Regions from separate parts of the Halobacillus sp. ABD4_316 genome, predicted to be linked through region 1. Evidence: a T-box and tRNA genes for the amino acid it is inferred to sense, from the RefSeq annotation. Region 1 holds a T-box; the other holds one or more tRNA genes.

Region 1 (3,917 bases):
GGAAGCCTATGCTTCCATCAGTGAACGTGTGGATCAGCTGATTGAGGGTTATAAAAAGGCGGCCGAAACCTATGACATTCCGCTTACCGTCAACCGCGCAGGTTCCATGGTCGGTTTCTTCTTTACCAACGAACCTGTCTATAACTTTGAAACGGCTAATCAATCAGACCTGGATATGTTCAAGAGATACTATCAGGGCATGATTCAGGAAGGTGTCTATCTTCCACCTTCCCAATTTGAAGGAATGTTCCTTTCCGTTAAGCACACGGAAGCAGACATTGAACAAACGATTGAGGCAGTCAACAAAGTATTTTCAACACTTAACTGAACGCCCCTTTTAGAAAACAGGCAGCCGTTATCATCGGCTGCCTGTTTTTTTGGGGGAGAATACCGGTGGATAGCAGGATGTTTTACGGCGATTCCTCCCATTCATGTATATAACGATATCTTCCGCATAAGGTGTTAGTAGAGAACAGGAATACCTTAGGGAGGGACTCTGGATTGCCGAATAAACAAAATGTATTTTCCTTTTATCTGGATGAATCGATATGGTTTCAGGAAGGACAGGGTGTAAGAGAGCTGATTGGTATTTCTTTAGAGCCAGATATTACGATTGAAGACCGCGGAGATGAAGTCTGCCTGAAGGGGACCGTTGATCTCGGCGGTGAATATATTCCAACGGGCCCTCAATCCGAAGCGGAGCCTGCGGGAGCTTCGGGAGCAAGGGTGATGGATAGTGTCGAAGCGCAGGATGATGGTGTCTATGTCTTTTCCCACGCTTTTCCAGTAGAGATTCGGGTCCCATTGGAGCGTGTTTCCAATTTGGATGATGTGCTGATTGACATTGAGACGTTTGATTATGAACTGCCGGCTGACCGTCAGCTCCGCCTTCACGCACAAATCACGATTAACGGAGTCGAGGAAGCCCGGAATGAAGCGGCCAATGACGATGCGTTCGATGAGCCTGTCCAGGCGGGACCTGTCAACTTCAAGGAGGAAACGCCGGAAGCCGAGCGGGCGGTTCCCGAAAAAGAAGCCCCTGTATTCCGGATGAACGGACAGGAACAAGAGGAACAGGAACAGAACGATGACGGACGTTGGTTTTACAAGAAATCACAGAGCTTTCCTGAATTTTTTGGAACAGAGCAGGAAGCTGTCCATGACATCCAGGCTTCTCCCGACAGTACGTCAGACTGGGGAGAGGTCAGTGTGGAGGAGTCCTCAGAGTCCAGTGAATCGGAGGCGCCCCCTGGTGGGATGGATGGCATCAAACAAATTTTCAAGCACTTGTTCCCTAACCGTGAGGATACGTATACCCGGATGAAAATGTATATTGCCCAGGGGGAGGAGACTTTGACTTCCATCGCTGAGAAGTATGATGTTCCAGTCAGACAGCTGGAGCGTGTGAACAGCTGTGATGAGGATGTAGCCCCTGGACAGATTGTGTATATTCCTGATTAAATCCATTTGTATTTAAAAGCCAGCCACAGACCGATGACGAGTCCGAGAAGGAAAATATCGAAGGTCGTCGGCCAGAAAATGGTACGTAAAGCCTGGAAAATCACAATCGGAAGCAGAGAGGTTTCAATGACAATCAACCACGTTTTACACCATGGTGGCAGCCGGTAGCGGTACATTCGGCTCATCTGTACACCTCGTTTCTTAAATATAGAAGCCCGCAGGCCCTGTCTGCGGGCTTCTGCATATTTTTTGTCAGACAGTTGACTAAAGACGTATGTTCTATATACAATATGTAATATAGTCTTTATACGTGAAATGCTTAGATAGGGAGTAGTACGTAATCATTTCTTCCAGAGAGGAAAACGAATGGTGGAAGTTTTCCATGAACCCTGATTATGAAAGTCGCCCTTGATGCAGCTTCTTTGAACATGAGTAGGAGAAGCCGGTTCGAAGCCGTTATGATTGTGAGTGTGCAGGAGTCTCTCCTGTGAAATAAGGTGGTACCACGGAAATCAAACCCTTTCGTCCTTTTACTGGATGAAAGGGTTTTTTTATTTTCCCGGCTGGTAAACCCCTTGCAGAGTGTAATGACTGATAACAATTAAAGGAGGAAGATCAGAAATGAGTGAACAGGATCTTTCAATGCCAACCAAATATGATCCGGCCGCTGTCGAAAAGGACCGGTACCACTACTGGGTGGATGGGAAATTTTTTGAAGCCGAAGGAGATACGGACAAAGAACCGTATACCATTGTTATTCCCCCGCCGAACGTTACAGGAAAGCTTCACCTCGGCCACGCATGGGATACGACCCTGCAGGATATTTTATCCCGTGTGAAGCGGATGCAGGGCTATGATGTCCTGTGGCTGCCCGGGATGGACCATGCCGGAATCGCTACACAGGCGAAGGTGGATGCCAAACTTCGTGAACAGGGGGTTTCACGACACGACCTCGGCCGTGAGAAATTCCTTGATAAAGCATGGGAATGGAAGCATGAATATGCGAAATTCATCCGCGCGCAGTGGGAAAAGCTCGGCCTCGGCCTAGATTATTCCCGCGAACGGTTCACGCTTGATGAAGGTCTTTCCGACGCTGTTAAGGAAGTATTCGTTACTTTATATGAAAAAGGCTTGATTTACCGAGGGGAATACATCATCAACTGGGATCCGGCTACACAGACGGCTTTATCGGACATCGAAGTCGAGTATAAGGATGTCCAGGGAGCGTTTTATCATATGCGCTACCCGCTGAAGGATGAAGAAGGATCCATCGAAATTGCTACGACCCGTCCGGAGACGATGCTTGGGGATACCGCCATTGCGGTTCACCCGGAAGATGAGCGCTACAAGCATCTGATTGGTAAAAAAGCGGTTCTTCCTATTGTGGGAAGAGAAATTGAAATTGTCGCTGATGACTACGTCGACATGGAATTTGGTTCAGGTGCTGTGAAGATTACGCCGGCTCACGATCCGAATGACTTTGAAATCGGGAACCGCCACGATCTTGAGCGTGTGCTCGTCATGAATGAAGACGGTACGATGAATGAAAATGCCGGGGCGTACAAAGGGATGGACCGTTTTGAATGCCGCAAGCAGATTGTAAAAGATCTTCAGGAGCAGGGCGTCCTGTTTGAAATAGAAGATCATATGCATTCCGTCGGTCACTCCGAAAGAAGCGGGGCTGTAGTCGAGCCCTATCTTTCCACACAATGGTTTGTTGATATGAAGCCGCTGGCGGATGCCTCCGTCGACCTTCAAAACGGAGACGAAGCCGTTCAGTTTGTTCCGGACCGTTTTGAAAAACCATATCTGCATTGGATGGAGAACACCCGTGACTGGTGTATTTCCAGACAATTGTGGTGGGGCCATCGTATTCCGGCCTGGTACCATAAAGAGACCGGCGAAATTCACGTAGGCAAAGAAGCGCCGAAAGACCCTGAAAACTGGAAGCAGGATGATGATGTCCTGGATACGTGGTTCTCTTCCGCCCTCTGGCCGTTTTCAACGATGGGCTGGCCGGATGAAGGAAGCAGTGACTATAAGCGCTACTTCCCGACCAACGTTCTCGTAACCGGCTATGACATCATCGGGTTCTGGGTAAGCCGGATGATCTTCCAGTCTCTTGAATTCACCGGCGAGCGTCCGTTCAAAGATGTTCTTATTCACGGTCTTGTCCGCGATGCTGACGGCCGTAAAATGAGTAAATCCTTAGGAAACGGCGTCGATCCAATGGATGTCATAGAGAAATACGGGGCGGATTCGCTTCGTTACTTCTTGTCCACCGGATCATCTCCAGGTCAGGACCTGCGATTCCACTGGGAAAAGGTGGAGTCTACATGGAACTTCGCAAACAAAATCTGGAATGCCTCCCGTTTTGCTCTGATGAACATGGGCGGGTTGAAATTTGAGGATATCGATCTATCCGGAGAAAAATCCGTTGCGGATCAATGGATTCT
Region 2 (3,917 bases), on a different contig from region 1:
TAATAGAAAAAGAACACTCATACAGAAGGCAGGTTTTTCACATGAATAACAGCAAACGATGGATTGATCTAAGAGACAGTTTTCTTTTTCTTCCCGCCATTTACAGCGTGATTTCCATATTGAGCGTTGTGATCTCCATTCTTCTTGATGAATGGATCGTATCCAATTGGAAGGACGCCCTTCCCGGTTTCCTCCTAACAGGCAGCTCAGTGGCTCAAACACTGTACGGATCGCTCGTCACCTCCATCTTAACGATGACAACCATCAGTTTCTCCACCATTATGGTTGTCCTTACAACCTATACCACTCAATTCTCTCCCAGGACACTTCAGGACTTTATGAAAAGCCGGATCACCCAGCACGTGTTGGGGGTCTTCTCCTTCGGCTTCATTTTTTCCCTGCTGCAGTTGTTCCTGCTTGGGAAGGATTCCGGATCCGGATTCATCAGTCCGTTTTTAACCGTTTTCGTATCCATCGTCTGCCTGGCTTTCTTTATCATTTTCATTCACCACTCTTCCCGTTTCATCAAAGTGAACAATTTAATCGGCACCATTCGCCAGAGCACGTCTGATTTGATCAACGGAACCTTTTCAGAGAAAAATTACGACCGTTACACCGAATGGGATCACGAGGAAATTGAAAGACGAAAGAATTCAGAGAAAAGAGTCATTGCGACAGGGGAATCCGGATATATCCAGAGTGTCAATTACTCTTCCTTGATTCAATGGGCGGAGAAAAATGACCTTTTATTGGAGACCACCTTTTCCATGGGGGAATACATTCAGAAAGAAATGCCCCTGTTCTATTACTGGGTAGAATCAGAGCAGGAGAACCTCACACCAGAAGAAGCAAGAGATTTTGTCGTGATCGGCAACGAGCGGGTCGACATTCAGGATATAGAATTTTCACTGCAGAAGCTTGTGGAAATCGCCGTGCGCGCCATTTCCCCAAGTCTCAATGATCCTCATACGGCCACGAACTGCATCAACCGGATCGGCTCCCTCCTCGTTGAGCTCGCCGATGTATATGAGCCGATCCGATATTACCCGGACGATAATGACCACCTCCGTCTTATCGCAGAGCCGGTACCTTTTAGTGAATACTTGTATAAATGCTTCTATCAAATCCGCATTTACGGACACCATGATGTGTCCGTCATGAACTCCGTTATGGAAGTATTGTACAAACTGGCATTCATACAAAAGGAGAAAGTCCAGGACGACGTGTGGAGATTCGGCCGTTACATTATTAAGGCTGTTGATGTAGAGAATATGGACGAGCTTGATTTTGAGCGGTTTAACCATCAGGCACAGAAACTGGCCGATGCGTGTGGGACAACCATTTCCTTGAAGAGCGATGATGCTTCATAACCTGTGTACCAAATAAAGAGAACCGTCCATATTCCGGACGGTTCTCTTTTGTGTATTAATCGCTGCCGGATATGATCATATCGTCTTCCATCTCGGCAAGAAGGGTGGCAGGTGACACTTTATCACCTTTCTTAATATGAAGCTTTTTCAGGCTGCCGCTGATGCCCACCGCTACCTCTGACTCTGTCCCGTCCCGCTTAATAACAAAAAGGGGTTCCCATTCATAGACATACTCCCCGTTCTGAACGAGGACTTCGGTCACTTCTCCATAACACGGGGAAATGATTTTTTCGGGCCGCATGGTTCATTCCTCCTGTTCTCACCACGCCCGGTCCAGCTCAGGGCGTTTGAAACAGCATATGTGGGAGAAGAGGACAAGATGACTGGAAAATAAAAAAGAAGTGACGCAGCCTCTCCCTGGATGAGAAACTGCGCCACTCCGGCACTTTGTATGATGATTCCGATTGGGCTCGAACCAACGACCTCCACCCTGTCAAGGTGGCGCTCTCCCAGCTGAGCTACGGAATCTTATGTAGAAATTTGTCGTTTTTTGCTGACAAAGATTAATATACTATGGATCACAATTGAAGTCAACATGATTCGACAAACTTTTTTACAAACCTTCCTCCTCCCTCCATCATTTGGGTTATTGATCTGTTCCACTTTTTCAACAATTCTATGATAAAATAAGAAGTGCAACGTTTACATCGAATTTTAAGCGGGAAATTTTCATATACTTCCGTGCTGTAAGGAGGTGGTCTATTTATGGGTAGAGACGGATCCATGACCGAGTACACCATAAACAGTCAGTACTTAGACGAAGAAATGACCCTTCGTGTGTATACGCCGAACAACTTCTCTCCTCTATACAAGTACCATTTCTGTATCATGCAGGATGGAAACGATTATTACTCCATGGGGCGCGCTGCCACTCTGAGCGATAAGCTCCACAGGGAGGAACGTATGGAACGGACGATTTTCATTGGTATACATTACAAGGATAAATACGACCGCAGGGAGAAATACCATCCTGACGGCCCGAGACAGGGAGACTACGTCAGCTTCCTCATCAGGGAGGTCGTCCCATTTCTTGATGAACAGCTGCCCGGGTATAATATGGGGAGAGGCCGGACACTGGCCGGGGATTCCCTTGCCGGAACCCTTGCCTTAATGACAGCTGTTAAATTCCCGAATATCTTCGGAAATGTCATCATGCAGAGTCCTTATGTCGATGATCACGTCCTGGAAGTCGTCGACACAGGGCGGCAGCTTTCTTCATTAACCATCGATCACACCATCGGTCTGGAGGAAACGGACGTGGAGACGACAACCGGTGAGCGGATGGATTTTCTTGAACCAAATCGAAAGCTGCGGGATCTTCTACAGGAAAAGCCGGTCTCCTATACGTACCATGAGCTGGATGGCGGTCATACTTGGGGATCCTGGCAGAAGGATTTTGAACGGGCTTTATTGAACATATTTAGTGGTGAATAAACGTTTTAAAATGGGACAATCAGGAGGTTAGTTCAATGAAATACGGAATAGCAGTGTTTCCATCAAAAAAAGTACAAGATGTAGCGAATTCTTACCGCAAGCGATATGACCCTCATTACGCGCTGATTCCTCCTCACATTACGATGAAAGAGGCGTTTGAAGCGGAGGAAGATCAGATTGAAAGTGAAATCATCCCCCAGCTGAGGGAAATTGCCAAGAACACAGAGCCATTCTCCTACGGGGTGTACAAGGTAAGTTCCTTCTCTCCCGTAACCAACACCATCTACCTGAAGATTGAACCATCCGATGAAATTTTTGATTTGAATGATAAACTTTACACTGGTGTACTGCCGGAAGAAAAAGATTTCTCCTTCGTTCCGCACATCACGATTGCTCAGAAGCTTTCAGACGAGGAATTTTCCGATGTATACGGCAGCCTCACTATGCTTAAATTCGATCTGCAGGATCAGGTCGATCGTTTCCAGCTTCTTTACCAACTTGAAAACGGCGCATGGAGTGTCTATGAGACATTCCGCCTTGGCAGAGGGTGAAGCTCGTGGATATCCGGCAGGTCAGAAACAAACAGCAGCTGAACGATGCCTACACAGTGAGAAAAATCGTCTTTGTACAAGAACAGCAGGTACCTGAAGAACTTGAAATCGATGAGCATGATGAAGCGTCCCTTCATTTCACCGGGTATGAGAACGACAAACCGGTAGCCGCCGCCCGTCTCCGGTTTGTCCACGGATACGGGAAGCTTGAGCGCATTTGTGTTCTGAAAGAGAAACGCGGCCATTCCTACGGCAGACAGATGATTGAACAGCTGGAAGCCGCCGTGCGTGACTATGGGTATGACAAAGCCAAGCTTAATGCTCAAACCCAGGCGGAAGCCTTTTATGAAGCCCTCGGTTATGTCACGATTTCAGACAAATTCATGGATGCCGGCATCCCACATGTCACGATGGTCAAAGAATTGAATGAATAACCAGCTCCCGCCTATGGAAAGGCGGGAGTTTTTTCGTTTATATTCCACCCCTTTTGTCTACAATGAGG

What was found. The T-box of region 1 lies ahead of ACXAJH_RS06060 (valine--tRNA ligase). A T-box ahead of a tRNA ligase gene usually reads a tRNA of that ligase, here a tRNA-Val.
Region 2: it has a tRNA-Val gene. The T-box ahead of ACXAJH_RS06060 (valine--tRNA ligase) is inferred to sense a tRNA for this amino acid. The anticodon was not compared.

The regions. Positions count from the first base shown of each region.
Region 1 covers NZ_JBSWZA010000001.1:1,117,804-1,121,720, reverse strand. Annotated here, with positions in the region: gene hemL (glutamate-1-semialdehyde 2,1-aminomutase) at 1-328, shown strand, start outside; gene ACXAJH_RS06070 (LysM peptidoglycan-binding domain-containing protein) at 502-1,461, shown strand; gene ACXAJH_RS06065 (hypothetical protein) at 1,458-1,646, opposite strand; T-box leader at 1,773-1,994, shown strand; gene ACXAJH_RS06060 (valine--tRNA ligase) at 2,083-3,917, shown strand, end outside.
Region 2 covers NZ_JBSWZA010000004.1:196,135-200,051, reverse strand. Annotated here, with positions in the region: gene ACXAJH_RS16200 (DUF2254 domain-containing protein) at 42-1,370, shown strand; gene ACXAJH_RS16195 (biotin/lipoyl-containing protein) at 1,426-1,671, opposite strand; tRNA gene ACXAJH_RS16190 (tRNA-Val) at 1,826-1,898, opposite strand; gene ACXAJH_RS16185 (alpha/beta hydrolase) at 2,136-2,864, shown strand; gene ACXAJH_RS16180 (YjcG family protein) at 2,900-3,415, shown strand; gene ACXAJH_RS16175 (GNAT family N-acetyltransferase) at 3,421-3,849, shown strand.